2 regions of the Pseudoalteromonas sp. NEC-BIFX-2020_015 genome follow, and region 2 is predicted to be linked to the other one. Evidence: riboswitches for the same ligand, from Rfam matches in the RefSeq annotation. Region 2 holds a riboswitch; the other holds the start of a gene.
The links. A riboswitch is a leader RNA that binds a small molecule or an ion and turns the genes downstream of it on or off. The one in region 2 is predicted to bind cobalamin.
Positions count from the first base shown of each region.

Region 1: another riboswitch for cobalamin. It lies ahead of HH219_RS02655 (TonB-dependent receptor); the one in region 2 lies ahead of HH219_RS20380 (ABC transporter ATP-binding protein).

Region 1 is NZ_JABCJL010000002.1:256,854-265,105, forward strand. Features, by position in the region: gene HH219_RS02645 (efflux RND transporter permease subunit) at 1-2,931, shown strand, start outside; gene msrA (peptide-methionine (S)-S-oxide reductase MsrA) at 3,067-3,615, shown strand; gene HH219_RS02655 (TonB-dependent receptor) at 3,943-5,790, opposite strand; cobalamin riboswitch at 5,824-5,974, opposite strand; gene HH219_RS02660 (tryptophan halogenase family protein) at 6,265-7,815, shown strand; gene HH219_RS02665 (YajQ family cyclic di-GMP-binding protein) at 8,153-8,252, opposite strand, start outside.
Region 2 is NZ_JABCJL010000042.1:21-8,272, reverse strand. Features, by position in the region: gene HH219_RS20415 (cobalamin-binding protein) at 1-606, opposite strand, end outside; gene cobO (cob(I)yrinic acid a,c-diamide adenosyltransferase) at 606-1,205, opposite strand; gene HH219_RS20405 (cobyric acid synthase) at 1,189-2,691, opposite strand; gene cobU (bifunctional adenosylcobinamide kinase/adenosylcobinamide-phosphate guanylyltransferase) at 2,691-3,218, opposite strand; gene HH219_RS20395 (adenosylcobinamide-GDP ribazoletransferase) at 3,215-4,015, opposite strand; gene cobT (nicotinate-nucleotide--dimethylbenzimidazole phosphoribosyltransferase) at 4,015-5,079, opposite strand; gene HH219_RS20385 (iron ABC transporter permease) at 5,083-6,078, opposite strand; gene HH219_RS20380 (ABC transporter ATP-binding protein) at 6,065-6,901, opposite strand; cobalamin riboswitch at 6,980-7,123, opposite strand; gene HH219_RS20375 (histidine phosphatase family protein) at 7,154-7,768, opposite strand; partial or broken rRNA gene rrf (5S ribosomal RNA) at 8,166-8,252, opposite strand, start outside.

The DNA of each region.
Region 1 (8,252 bases), on a different contig from region 2:
GAGATCATCGAGACCAAAATAACGCAAGTACTTGAAAATCGTATTTCAGGTATTGAAGGCATTAAAAGTATTAACTCTTCAAGTCGTAATGGGCGCTCAAATATTACTATTGAGTTTAATATTGACCGCGATATTGATGCCGCATCAAACGACGTACGTGAGCGAGTAGCACGTGCACTTGATAGTCTTCCAGAGCAAGTGCGCCCACCTGAAGTGTCTAAATCTAACAGTGATGAAAGCCCTATTGCTTGGTTTGTACTTAATAGTACCACTATGGATTCATTGCAGCTTTCTGACTACGCCCAGCGCTTTATTGTTGACCGTTTAGCCGTCGTTGATGGCGTGTCTAATGTACGTGTTGGCGGCGAGCGTAAATATGCGATGAAGGTATGGCTTAATCGTCAAGCCATGGCAGCACGTGGTATTACCAGCGTTGATATTGAAAATACGCTACGTACTGAAAATGTTGAATTGCCTGCGGGTGAAATTGAATCCATTGACCGTGACTTTACTGTGCGAACGGCTCGCAGCTATAAAGATCAGCGCGACTTTCAAAACCTTGTCATAAAACGCGGTGAGGACGGTTACCTTGTGCGTTTAGGTGAAGTCGCTGATGTGCACCTAGAAGCTGCTGACGATGAAAGTTTATTTCGCGGTAATGGCCGCAACATGATTGGTCTTGGTATTGTAAAACAAGCTAAAGCAAATACACTGACCGTTGTTGATAATGCCCGTGCCGAACTTGAAAAAATCAAACGCAACCTCCCTGAAGGTACAACAATTGAAGACAGTTACGACTCATCTATTTTCATCAATGAATCGATTAACGAAGTATACAGTACGCTCGCTATTTCAATGGGCTTAGTCGTATTAGTGATCTACATCTTTTTAGGTAATATTCGTGCAACACTTATTCCTGCCGTAACAGTACCGGTGGCATTAGTGGGTAGTTTTATGTTTTTACTGGCGATGGGCTACTCTATCAACTTATTAACTCTACTCGCATTAGTGCTGGCCATTGGCTTGGTGGTTGATGATGCGATTGTGATGCTTGAAAATATTCACCGCCGTATCGAGCTAGGTGAACCACCGTTATTAGCCTCTTATCGTGGCGCGCGTGAAGTTGGCTTTGCCATAATCGCAACCACATTAGTGCTTATATCGGTATTTGTGCCACTGGTGTTTATGGATGGCCGTATTGGCGCGCTGTTTACTGAATTTGCTATGGCTGTCAGTGCTGCGGTGTTTTTCTCTAGCGTAACAGCCTTAACACTCTCCCCTGCATTATGCTCTAAAATATTAAAGCACTCCGAAAAACAAAGTAAATTTAGCCAAGGCATGGATCGCCTATTTAGCAAAATAGAACGCAGCTATCAAAACGCTTTACGCTCTAATATGACTCGCTCTGGCGGGTTAGCATTAACTTTATTACTTGCCGGTTTTGTTAGTTATTCATTATTCCAACAGATCCCATCTGAGCTAACACCAAAAGAAGATCGCGGAACTTTCTTTATCATGATGAGTGGCCCTGAAGGCGCAAGCTACGAAAATAATGCGGCCAACATGGCAAAAATTGAAGAACGCTTAATGCCTTACTCAGAGTCAGGCGAGTTAAGTCGTGTGCTTGTCCGTGTTCCTGGTTGGGGTGGTAGTGGCGGTGTTGCCATCATCGGCATGGCTGACTGGGATGAACGAAAACGCTCAACGTGGGAAGTCATGGATGAGATAAGCGGCAAAATGCGCGAGGTCACTGACGTGCGCGCTTTTGCAATTATGCGCCGCGGTATTGGCGGAGGTGGCTCATCACGCCCTATTGAGTTTGTACTCCAAGGCAATGATTATGATCAACTGGCCGATTGGCGTGATCGCATTATTAAACGCGCTGAGGAAAACCCAGGCTTAGTAAGAATCGATCATGACTACAAAGAAACGTTCCCACAATTTTTAGTTAGCATTGATAAAAATAAAGCGGCTGATTTAGGTGTGTCGGTCTCTGATGTGGGCCGTACGCTTGAGACTATGTTGGGGCAGCGTCGCGTAACCACGTTTATTGACCGTGGTGAAGAATACGATGTGATTTTAAAAGGAACTAAAGCAGACTTTAAAGATCCTACCGACATAGCCAATATTTACTTAAAATCACGCAGTGGTGAACTGGTCCCGCTTGATAGCTTAATAAGCCTTAAAGAAGAAGCCACCGCGTCGCGTTTAAATCGCTTTAATCGTATGCGTGCCATCACGCTCAGTGCCAACCTCGCGGATGGCTACACACTAGAAGAAGCACTTAACTTTCTAAACAAAGTGGCGATGGAAGAAAATGACATTGATGGTGCCGTTGATTACAAAGGCGAGTCGCAGCTTTATTACGAAGGCGCATCAGCAATGACCTATGTTTTCATTCTAGCGCTGACTGTAACCTTTTTGGTATTAGCAGCTCAGTTTGAAAGTTTTATGCATCCTTTTGTTATTATGCTAACCGTACCTTTAGGATTAATGGGCGCGATGTTTGGTTTATGGGCAACAGGGCTTACTTTAAATATTTACAGCCAAATAGGCATTGTAATGTTGATTGGCCTCAGTGCTAAAAATGGTATTTTGATTGTTGAGTTTACGAACCAGCTACGTGACAAAGGCGTAGAATTTAGTGAAGCAATTATCCAAGCTGCCAGCCAACGTTTACGCCCTATAATTATGACCTCACTAACGACCGTTATGAGTGCCGTACCACTAGTGCTTGCATCAGGCCCCGGCGCAGAAAGTCGTATGGTTATTGGTGTTGTTGTATTTACGGGAGTTATAGTCGCGACAATACTCACGCTATTCGTCGTTCCTGCGGCCTATTATGCACTGGCTCGTAACACGCAATCACCAGAGTTTTTACAACAAAAAATCAATCAACAAGCCGCTGAAAAGCCTCTTAAAGAGCTTTAATATTAAAATAGCGTTGCGTCTGCTAGTCGCAACGCTATTTTTGCGTCACAGATTCGATGAAATAAAAGCCTAGTTTACTCGTTCTTCTGATACGCTAGATAACCTGCGTCAGTTAATAATTTTGAGGAGCAAATAATGAGTACAACAAATCAAACCGCAACATTTGGTGGTGGCTGTTTTTGGTGTATCGATGCTGCATTTAGACGAGTTCAAGGCGTTTTAAATGTAAGCTCAGGCTACACGGGGGGCGATACGACGGATCCTAGCTACAAACAAATATGCACGGGATTGAGCGGTCATGCTGAAGTCGTACAGATTGAATTTGATAGCACTGTTGTAAGCTTTGAAACCTTATTAGCAATGTTTTTTACGTTACATGATGCAACTCAACTAAATCGCCAAGGTAACGATATAGGCACGCAGTACCGCAGTGTTGTGTATTATCATGATAGTGAGCAGCAAGCGCAGACAAATGCATACATTGCAAAATTGCAAAGCCAAATACGTGAGGACATAGTGACAGAAGTAAGCCCTGCTGTTACTTATTACCCTGCAGAGCAGTATCACCAAGATTACTACAGCGAAAATCCAGAGCAACGCTATTGCAGCTTGCTTATTGCACCTAAACTGAAAAAGTTTGAGCAAGACTATAAAAAATACCTAGGGCGTGTTGACCTTTCGTGATTAATTTTGCAGCAGTATGTTTGGTATTTAGGCAAGGCAGAGCCTATGTCGTGTGGTTGCTCCACATTAATAGGCGATAACGCAGTATAAATGCCAAACATGCGCTGCCTAAAGGGTTCTTCCTAGGGGCGATTAACTCTTTGTTGCTCGATTTTTACTTAGCCCACTAGGCTACAAACCTCGCGTCGCGATTAAATCGCCCCTAGATTGAACAAATTTCAATCCACAAAGGTCAACACGCCCTAGCTAGTTAACCGCATTTTTAGACACAAAAAAAAGCCCGACACAGTAACGTATCGGGCTTGTATATTTATACTTCAAACTTGATTAAAACTGGTAACTTGCACCAATAAAGAATTGTCGCCCTGCGCTGTTATAACCTAATAGTTGACCGTTTTCAGCAGTACCGGTTCCTGCAGTAAAATACGCTTTGTCTGTTATATTCTCAATGCGAACTTGGAAAGATAACTCATCCGACAATTGATAGTTTGCCGATAAATTAAACACAGTATAAGCAGCTAACTCCGTATTATAATAAGCGATTGATGGGCGAGAAGATCGATATTGCATAGCAATATTTGCATCAAAATCCCCCCAATTTTTACTTAACGTATAATTAAATGTTTCCGAAGGTCTACGCGGTAAATCTTTATTAGTTGTTTCGTCTTTCGCATCTAAAAAGCTCAAGTTAACGTTATGTTGAAAACCTAACCCTTCAAAATCAGCAGATAACTCAACCCCCTGCATAGATACTTTGTCAATATTGGTTGCTACATATTTCCCAGTATCAGCATCGAATTTATTATCTATTAAGTTATCAATATTATTGTCGAAAATGGCGATATCGTAACGACCCCACTTGGTTTCTAACGTAACTCCAAGCTCATTATTGACGGCTTCTTCAGGTTTAATGTTTTTATTAGGTACGTACCATTGGCTCTCGGTTACAAATGCGTTGATTAATGACGGTGCTCTAAATGCAGTGCCGTGATTAAAACGAACGGTTACAGACTTATTTGCTCTGTAGCCAATACCTGTAGTGTAGGTATTAGCACGTCCATGAAAATCATAATCATCGGTTCTAACTACAGCATTACCTAGCCATGTATCATTGTCGTAAAATACACCCACAAACAACGCTCCATTATCGCGTTTTTCTTTAGATGATGTAGCTGACGATTCCGATAAATCTTCATTTAAGTAGTTAAAACCACCCGTCACATCTAACTCTTCAGTTACGGTGTAGAGTCCACTGTATTCAAATTCAATACGTTCAGTGCTATAAATTTGCTGAACATCTGTGCCCGTTTGGATATTTTCTTCTTGCGATAAGCTCACAGATGCACTTTGCGTGTAGGTAGCTGAACTTTTTTTCCAACCTAATTTAGCTATATAGTTTTCAAAATCGTATGCATCATTTCCCCGCGCGCTATCATATTCCCCTTGGCCTTCGCTATATTGGCTAAGTGCACTAAATTCACCTACATTATCGGTTTTATATGCTAGGTTAAAGCCAATGTTTTTATTCGTGTAACCGTCATCATCATGGTCTTTAGTGGCGGGCTTTGATGGGTCTTTACCCGTTACATCGTAACCATCCGTATCTTCATAACCTAAGTTATAATTAAAAGTGATAGCATCTTTTACAAGCCCACCCGCCACTTGATAGTTAGAGTAACTATCACTACCTAATGTCGCTGATACGGTATTATTGCTTGCTTGGCGAGTAATAATATTAATTACACCAGCCATTGCATCAGAGCCATAAATTGCAGCCCTTGCGCCTTTTACAATCTCAACTCGCTCGATACTATTAACGGGTATATTCGTTAATGATACGCTGCCTGAGCTGCCGTCACTAATTCGTACACCATTGACTAAAATCAAAGCATGCTTTGCACTTGCACCACGTACAAACACATCCGCTTTTTGGCCAAAACCACCATTACGAACAACATCTAATCCAGCAATTGTGTTTAATATTGATGGTAAATCTCTGTAGTTAGCTTGCTCTATATCACTTCGTTCGATAACGGCAACGCTTGCTAGTACATCAGTGATTGATTGCTCAAATTTATTCGCTGTAACGGTAATGCGTTCGATTGATTGTTCTGCTGAGGCAGAAAAAGATAATGCAGCAGCAATTGCTACACCTAAAGTAGATTTGATTAACATGACATCCCCTGACCTGCGCCCGCCGCACAAGTTATTTTAAGTTTACTTCAAGGCCGGTCTCCGGACTCTGTGCTGTGCACATTACCGTTGCGGGGGCAGTGTTGGGATTGTGATCATCATGAACACGCACCAACTTCCCGATTATCTTGCTGTTAGTTTCAATTCTTTGAAATATCTACTGAGAGGGTAAGCAAGCACCTTGAAAATAGGCCGCTATTGTGATTATTTTAGAGATGAAAGTCAATGGACGTCTATATAGCTAAACTGGCTTTATCAAGGCCTGCATGTGCAACTTACAGCCAAAGACTGAGAAAGCCTGAAAAATTTCATCCTACCTATTGGGTATTAAAAAAGGTAAATTAATCAAGTAACCTCATTCAAAGCTGATAATTTTATTTATCATTGTGATAGTACATATCCGAAAATAACTAAGCCATTGTTTAAGTTGACAAATTAAAGTTGGAGTAAATAAAAGTGGAACAAATTAAACAAGTTATCATTGTTGGCGGCGGCACTGCAGGTTGGCTAACTGCTAATCACCTCGCTAAAACGCTTAACTGCACCAACCCATTAAGCGTACAAATTACACTTATTGAGTCAAAAAATATTCCAACCATTGGTGTAGGTGAAGGAACAGTGCCTGTTATGTGCCAAACATTAGCGCATTTTGGCATCAGCGAAACAGATTTTATCCGTCAGTGTGATGCGACCTTCAAACACAGCATTAAGTTTATTGATTGGCTAGATAACCCTACCGATAACAAAAAAGAAAATTACTTTCACCATTTATTCAACTACCCAAATATTGAAGAGCTCGATCTGACTCCGTATTGGCTGCTTAATAAAAATAATACCAGCTATGCCAATAGCGTATCAACTCAAGGCTATATGTGCGATCAAGGGCTTGGTCCTAAAAATATGACTCACCGTGAATTTGAAGGGATGGCAAGTTATGCGTATCACCTTGATGCGGCTAAGTTTTCAGCGCTACTCACTGACAACGCTGTCAACAAGCTAGGCGTTAAACATATTCTAACCGATGTATTAGATGCAACACTCAATGTTGCAGGTGATATTGAAAGTTTACAAACAAAGTGTGCTGGCACGGTCTCTGGCGATATTTTTATTGATTGCACAGGCTTTGCCGCTAAATTGCTTGGCGATAAACTTAAAGTCCCTTTTATTGACCAGAGCCATATTTTATTTGCCGATACAGCCCTTGCAATTCAAGTACCTTATCAAAATCCAGATGCTCCTATTAACCCCTACACTAACGCCACGGCAAAAGAGGCTGGATGGATTTGGGATATTGGCTTATCTAGCCGCCGCGGTATTGGCCATGTTTATTCAAGCAATCACACCAGTGATGACCAAGCAGAGCAAACATTACGTGACTATATCGGCCCACAGGCAGATGATTTAACCGCCCGTAAAATTGCCATGCAAGTAGGCTATCGTAAAACTCCATGGAAAAATAATTGTATCGCCATTGGTTTATCACAAGGTTTTGTTGAGCCATTAGAAGCAACAGGGTTATTAGTGTTTGATATTACGGCGCGGATGCTGGCGCAGAATTTCCCAGCAACGCGTAAAGCAATTCCCGCGATAAGCGAGCGCTTTAATGACAATATTACTGGGCTTTGGCAAAAAGTAATTGATTTTATTAAGCTGCATTATTGTATTTCACGTCGTGACGACAGCCAGTTTTGGCTAGATAACCGAGCATCAAGCTCAATTAGCGATTCGCTGCAAAGTAATTTAGCCTTATGGCGTGACACTGTGCCAAACAAATATAACTTCACCAGCGCATTAGAAGGCTTTAACTTAGAAAATTACTTGTATGTGTTGTACGGTATGGAGTTTCCCACCAACTTACAACCCATAGCCACACGTTTTGAAGCGCACCAACAGGCGGCATTCACCATGGAGCAAATAGCGCAAGCCGCTAATTACTGTCAGCAACAGCTTATCCCGCACAGAGAGTTAATTGAAAAAATAAAGCGCTATGGTTTAACAAAGATATAGCTAAACCGTAAACCAAACTAAAAGCCAAACAACATCAATGTTATTTGGCTTTTTAAATACGCTCTAGGGCGTGTTGACCTTTGTGGATTGAAATTTGCTCAATATAGGGGCGATTTAATCGCGGCGCGAGGTTTGTAACCGAGTGGGCTAAGTAAAAATCGAGCAACAAAGAGTTAATCGCCCCTAGAAAGAACCCTTTGGGCAGCGCATGTTTGGCATTTATACTACGTTATCGCCTATTTATGGGGAACAACCACACGACATAGGCTCTGCCTTGCCTAAATACCAAACATACTGCTGCAAAATCAATCACGAAAGATCAACACGCCCTAGGCTTTTAATCGCGAAAGTTTTTAAACTGGAACGGTTGACCAAGATCGGCAGCACGAACTACTTGCATTGCTTCTTGTAGGTCATCACGCTTTTTACCCGTAACG
Region 2 (8,252 bases):
CTGCGGGTAATCGGTTCGGCTATTTGCAAACACGTTACGACCTTGGCAAATTTCAATTAACTGATTGATCCAGGTATTTTTACCCACCGTCATCATCGGCTCAGGCCATAACTGATAAAATACCGCCACCTTACTTTTACCTTGATGCTGTACTTTGATAGCAGCAATTTTATGTTCAAATTCAATTGCGGCTTGCTCGGCCACGTGTTCTCGCCCGGTAAGTGCACCTAAGCGACGCAGTTCATTAGGCACTTTATCCACTTCGCTGGCATCACTGTACGAAACCTCAATGCCAAAGCTTTTAATACGCGCTAAATCTTCGGCTTTGCTGCCTGTTTTCCACGCGAGCACTAAATCAGGTCTCAGTGCTAAAAGCTTTTCAAGCAGAATACCTTGATGGCCGCCAATACGGGGAATATTATTGGCTGCTGCTGGAAAGTCTGCATATTCTACAGTGCCTACAATTTGCTCCCCTGCGCCTATCTCATATAGGTTTTCAACGATATGTGGTGCAAGGGCGACGATTCTAAGCTGCTGCTTATTAGTTTGGGCTATCGCCTTAAAACAATTTAAAGCCACAAATAAAATAAGTACTAACCTAACCATTAGTAATCAAAACCTATTTGCGCTTTTACACCGGCATCAAATGCGTGTTTAACGTTACGTACTTCACTGACGGTATCAGCTAAGTCTGTTAATTTACGGTGTGCACCGCGCCCTGTAATGATTAAAGATTGCATTGGCGGACGATTAGCAATCACTTCTAACGCTTCATCTAAATCAATGTAGCCATAGGTGAGCATATAAGTAATTTCATCAAGTAATACTAAGTTAATTGATTCATCAGCCAACATACGTTTAGCTTCTTGCCAGGTTGCTTGCGCCGCTGCAGTGTCTGATTCTTTATTTTGCGTCTCCCACGTAAAACCGGTGTTCATAATGGCAAACTCAACCCCTGCACCTTGCAATATATTGCGCTCCCCGCATGGCCAAGTGCCTTTAATAAATTGGCACACTGCGGCTTTCATGCCATGACCAACACAGCGTGTTACCGTACCAAAACCTGAGGTTGACTTACCCTTACCGTTACCAGTAATAACCTGAAAAACGCCTTTTTCTGTTTGCGCGGCAGCAATGCGCTCATCCACTTTATCTTTTACTTTTTGTTGGCGCTGTTGGTGTTTATCGTTATTTGTATCGCTCATTATTAACTCCTTCCCAGTTTTGGTAAATTTGTGTGATTTTATCTAAATCTAAATGTTCTTTACACATATCAGCTAAGCGCGTTAATTGCTGCTCGCGATGTGTGTCTATGTCTATTAACTGCGTAATGCCACTATTTGGTAAGACCCAATCGAGTATTAATTGCGTGGCTTCGCTACTATCGAACAAGCCATGTAAGTAAGTACCCGCTATACAATCATCTTTTGATATAAAGCCGTCTTGTGCAACATTATTAGGGTGTTGAGTAAATTTTAAAAAAGGCCGCTCGAGTGCTTGGCCTTGACTACTACCAGCATGAATTTCATAACCAGCCACTTTAGCCTGTTGCCCTTGCAAATTGATAATACCTGCAGCTTGCGTTAGCACCTTTTGTTGCCCTAACTCAGTAATAAACTCAGCAAGCTCTAACCCTTTGCAATGTGCTTGGCTTGATTCAACGCCTTTAGGGTCATAAATATCGCTACCCAACATTTGTAAACCGCCACAAATACCGAGTAACTTGCCACCGTAACGTAAGTGGCGTTTAATTTGTTCCCCCCACCCTTCATTTTTTAAAAAGGCCAAATCACTGATCACATTTTTACTACCGGGAATGATAATTAGATCAACATCAGGGATCATTTGAGTATGACGAATGTAATTAATATCAATTTGGGTGTTTAAGCGCAGTGCATCAAAATCAGTATGATTACTAATATGCGGCAATAGCAAAACGGCTATTCTAATTTTTGCTTGGCTAACTTGGTTATCAATCGCGACCGCATCTTCAGCATCAAGGGCTAAGTCGTGCAAATACGGTAATACACCTAATACAGGTTTACTCGTATACTCTTCAAGCCAATCAAGGCCGCTTTGCAGTAATGCGATATCACCACGAAAACGGTTGATAACAAAACCCTTTACTCTTGCTTGCTCTGACTCACTTAGTAGCGCAAGTGTGCCGACTAAATGGGCAAATACGCCGCCTTTGTCGATATCTGCAATTATTATTACAGGGCAATCAACCGCTTCAGCGTAACCCATATTCGCAATATCCCCAGCGCGCAGGTTAATTTCAGCAGGGCTACCCGCGCCTTCAACAACTAATAACTCAAACTCTTCGCTTAAGCGTTGTTGCGAGGTAAGTACCGCATCCATAGCGACTTTTTTATAATCGTGGTACGCCTGTGCTTCCATGTTACTAATCGCTTTACCGTGAATAATCACTTGTGCGCCAGTATCACTGTTTGGTTTGAGTAAAATAGGGTTAAAATCAACGCGTGGCGGCACTTTAGCGGCAATTGCCTGTAGTGCCTGGGCACGCCCAATTTCGCCACCATCTTCAGTTACGGCGCTATTTAACGCCATATTTTGCGGCTTGAATGGAGCAACTTTAATACCTTGATCTACAAATACTCGACACAGTGCCGCGACTAAGGTACTTTTACCTGCATCAGAGGTTGTCCCTTGTATCATTAATGTTTTCATCATGACTGCCCTTTAAGTGTTAAGGCAAGACCTGCCATTATAAATTCAACACGCGCAGCTTTTACTGCAATCGCTTGATGCAACCAGCCAGACTCATCAACAAACTGACGACTAAGTTCGCCAAGCGGTACAATCCCATGACCAACTTCGTTACTCACAAAAATGACTTGCCCGGGTAAATTATCAAAAATATTTAGAAATGCCGTTTTTTGTTCATCCCAACAATCACTTCGACCGCTGCATAAACAGTTACTCAGCCACAAAGTTAAGCAATCAACTAAGATGCAATTATTTTTGCTACTGTGTGTTTGAAGTGTTGCAGCCAGCGTAATTGGCTCTTCAATTAATTGCCAATCTGTAGGGCGTTGTTGCTGGTGATGCTTAATACGAGTTTGCATTTCAACGTCATGTGCTTGACCTGTAGCAAGGTAAATTACAGGCTTATTACTTTGCTGTGCAAGCTGCTCTGCAAAACGGCTCTTACCGCTGCGAGCCCCACCTAAAATAAGCGTATGATTAGCGTTCATAGTACACTCACCAACGTTAAGTAAATCGCAATTTCACTTAGTTGCTGCGCTGCACCTAAACAATCACCGGTATATCCACCTAACTGGCGTTTAAACCAGCGGATTAAAATCACTCTTAAGATCAATAATACCGCAATGAGTATTAACGCGGTTTGCCATAACACAAGACTTGCAGCGATTAAACTCACCAGCAAAACTGCTGCGGTTAACAGTAAAATAGTTAAACTAGAGTTGGATAAGTGCATCGCCAGCGGTTTTACTTTTGAAGTGGCATCTTCACTAACGTAATCCATGCTTATAATTAAACTCGTTGCCACCATACGGCTTAAACATTGTCCGAGTAAAATTGCACTCAACACACTTAATAATGATTCACTAAGAAAAAGTAGGCTCTGAAATTTAATTAGCAGTATTATAAACAATGCCGCAGCCCCGTATGTGCCAAGGCGACTGTCTTTCATAATGGCAAGCTTTTGTCCTACCTGCCAACCGCCACCAAAACCATCCCACACATCAGCCCAACCATCCTCGTGAAAAGCGCCCGTTAACAGCAACCCTATTGCCATCATTAACAGGATGCTAATTGATAGCGGGAACAGCAACTGAAAAACGCAGTAACTAAGCGCTAATAATCCACCGAGTAACAAACCAACCAAAGCAAAATAACGACTTGCTTGGTTTAAGTGCACAGTACTCACATCAAAGCGCAATTCAACAGGTATTCGAGTTAAAAAACTGATTGCTAATAACAGTAACTGCCATTGCGTTACTTTGTTTTCATCTAGATTAGAGTGCATTAACTAACAACCTGCTCCACGCCAGCATCAGCAAAGCTAGCCATTTGATTATAAAAACCCAGTGACGCTTGCAGTAACGGTAAACTTAACGCAGCGCCTGAGCCTTCACCTAAACGCAAATCAAGTTGCAGCAGTGGTTTAACGTTAAGTGTATCTAACATTAATCGGTGACCTTGCTCGTTTGAACAATGAGCGAATATTAAATACTCTTTAACTGTGGGGTTTATATTTATTGCAATCATAGCCGCAGCGCTACAAATAAAGCCATCAACCACCACTGCCATACCCTGCTCAGCAGCTGCTAACATTGCACCTGTTATATGCACAATTTCAAACCCACCTAATGCCGCAAGCAAGCTAATTGGATCTGCAAATTGTGACTTATGTAATATAAGTGCTTGCTCTACAACTGCAATTTTTCGCTCAACAATATCATCACTTACACCTGTGCCCTTACCTACACATTGTTGTGCGGGTAATTTAAGCATCGCAGCCATAATAGCCGCGGCACTGGTTGTATTACCTATGCCCATCTCTCCAAACGCAACGGTATTACAGCCTTTAAGGCTAAGCTGTTTTACAAGTTGTTTGGCATTATCAAAACCTCGATATACCTGCTCAATTGACATCGCCATATTTGTATTAAGCGGCTGTGTAATGCTGCCTAAACGGCAATTATGCACACTTGGTGAAGCTACTGGGTGTAAAATACCGCAATCAACCACTTCTAACAGCCAGCCTAACTGTTGGCAAAATACGTTAATTGCTGCACCACCACTGACAAAATTAGTGACCATTTGTGAAGTAACATCACTGGGTGCTATTGATACACCATGCGCTGCAACGCCATGATCGCCTGCAAAAACAAGCAAAGTAGGTTTATTAATAACAGGGGTAAATGCTTTAAAGGCAGCTTCACTTGATACTTTTTGACTAAATATAGTAACCAATTGCGTGGCACATTGCTCTAGCTGTCCAAGTGCGCCAAGTGGTTTAGTTTTTTGATTTATTTTATCAGCGATTATGTGGCTAAATTGGTTAGCTATTCTCGGTATATTGAACATTGGTTAGCTTTCTCGCTTGCGAAAATAAAGTAATGATAAAAAGAAAATACTGCCGATCGCAGACGTGATCACCCCAATAGGTAACTCTTGATTCGTAAGTAAAATGCGCGACAACACATCAACCCAAACCATGAATATGCCGCCAGCTAAAGCTGTCATCATTAAGCCACTGGGCGTACCTTGGGAAACAAAAAAACGCACAATATGCGGGATCATCAAACCGACAAAACCAATTCCACCACACATGGCAACAAGCACAGCAGTGATCAATGAGCTCAGTATTAACATTAATAAGCGAAACCGTTGTACCGGTATACCTAATGTCACGGCACTTTCATCACCCAATAACATAGCATTGAGCTGACGACGAAAACCCATCATTATCGCTGTACAGCTTAAAATAACTAAAGCAGGTAACCAGAGCGTGGCCCACTGAGCACGAGCAAAACTACCTAGCGTCCAAAATAAAATAGCGGTTATCGCCTGAGGATCACTAAAATAAAGTAGTAAACTGGTAAATGCGCTGAATAAAAACGATAAGGCAACGCCTGCTAACAACATGGTTTCAACCTGTCCACGACTAGCCCGCCCAGCAATAAACACCAGTAATAACATCGTAAATAAACTGCCAACAAACGCAGCTGCAGACATGGAAATACCAGCGCTGATACCAGTAATTGTCATAAAACACACCACACCAAACGATGCCCCTGATGAAATACCAAATAAATATGGATCAGCCAATGGGTTACGTGTAACCGTCTGCAAAATTAACCCAGCAATCGCTAAGCCAGACCCTGCTAAAAAAGCCAATAAGGTACGTGGTATCCGTAGTTGCCAGATAATTCTTTCAATAAAGGGGTCATGCCCTTGCCCTATAAGGCTATGGTACACATCAATGAACTTACTTGGCGCAGCACCAAAGCTAAGTGCAATAAAAATGCTCGTAAAACCAAAAAATAAAGTAACGATCACAGCAGCATAATTATTTTTTTGCATTAGCACTACCCCCTTGATAGCCATAAAAGTAGGTGATTCGCGGAATTACTTTTTTTAGTTGTTCACTCTGTGGATGTGCTGATACTTCAGCACAGACACTAAATACGTCACTCAGCATTTTTTCCGTGATCACTTGCTCTGGAGTACCTGTTGCAACTAATTTACCTTGTTTAATCACCAGCAACTCATCACACATGCTGGCAGCTAAATTAAGATCATGAAACGACGCTAAAACGGTCACATTAAGAGACTTTGCCAATTCCATTAGTTGAATTTGATATTTAATATCTAAATGACTAGTAGGCTCATCCATAATGAGTAGTTTGGGTCCCTGCACAATAGAACGAGCGATCAATGCTCGTTGTTTTTCGCCACCAGAAAGAGAGTCAAACGATTGTTGACAATGATGACTCAAGCCAACTTGTTCGATCGCCTGTAATATTATTTGCTTATCCGCTTTGGTTGTAGAACTAAATATGCTTTTGTGGGGTGTAAGCCCAAGACTTACAACATCATAAAGGGATAAGTTAAATTGCGAAGGTGTTTCTTGCAGTACCACTGAAACTTGCTTTGCATATTCATCTGCACTTAATTGCCAGATGTTCTGTCCGGCAAAGCTAACCTCGCCACTGCCTGGTTTGCTATAACGATATAAACAACGCAGCAGGCTCGATTTACCCGCACCATTAGGACCCAGTAAACCAACAAATTGACCTGGTTTGATAGCAAAAGCTATATTTTGCAAAATAGTGGTATTACCCACTGACCAGCATAATTCTGTGACTTTAAGTAATGGTGGCTGAGTTACTACAGGTGATTGCAATGTATTTTTCTCTCTGGCGATAGTAAACCCAATACACTACTTACCAATAGGATGATAATAGAAGAGTTAACCCGCTCATTTAGTTCAAATTAACGTATTTTGTATCTGACTTATCACTGACGTGACTTACAGTTGCGGGTACAGTTGAGGACTCTCACCTCATTCCAAAATACATAAGACTCTATTATGGGCAGGTGAGTAAATATTTCAATTAATATCTATCTAGGCAGTTAAAAACTACTAAATAGCATTCTAAAACACAATTTTTGGCCACGCTTTACCCATATTATCAATATAAATCTCAACACAAACAAATTTACCGTAGCCTACAGCAAACATATTCTGCTGATTAGATTCTTTTGGTAGCTCACATATAATGCCTAATAATTGCTTAATCACCCCCGCATGCGTAATTACTAATTGCTTATGCGTATGATTATTTACAATATTCATCAATAACCTTTGCCACCAAAGAAATACTCGCTGATAAAAGTCAGCCATATTTTCACCACAAGGCGGTGTGACTAACCAAGGGCTTTGCCAAAAATCACCAATACTAGGAGAATGCGTCAGCTCCCACAATTCATCATACTTACGACCATCCCAATCTCCAAAATTAAACTCCCGGATATCATCAGTAAGTAAAAGAGGAATTTGATGGTTGTGAGAAAATTGTGTGGCAAATTCACTACAACGTTTTAATGTTGAACTTTGCACCAATTCAACATCAGTTAAGTATTTGCATGCTTGACTCAACTGTGAAAAACCAACATCACTTAATAAAAGATCAGTCCCTCCAGCTAATACATCTTGCTCAACAATTTCACCATGGCGTAACAAATAAATGCGACTAGTAAAAGGCGTCATAGAAGTCCCAAAAATCACGAGCTATCATTCCCATAATTTTATCAGATATCATCATGCTTAATTGGACAATTTTCTACACTGAGAGAAACATCGATCTTTAAATTCACTTCGCACAAACTGTAGCTCGTGATCTATCATGAATCGTGGATATGTATAGCTCTGGGGAATATGCTACATGCCTTCAGGCTAAAGCATGACCTACAATAAAAGACCCGCAACTTGATTGTAAAACCGTCGGTCGTGATTTATCGCGACAACCGATATATGGGGGTGTATTGCTTTCAGGTGAACGCCTGAGCGACACTGGCCACCTTGCACCTTGCACCTTGCTCGCTGTTTCACTTTCCTGCAGACGTAAAAAAGCCCGACTCATTGAATCGGGCTTTCTTTATTTGGAGCCTGGCGATGACCTACTTTCACATAACAAATGCTACACTATCATCGGCGCTGTTTCGTTTCACTACTGAGTTCGGCATGGGATCAG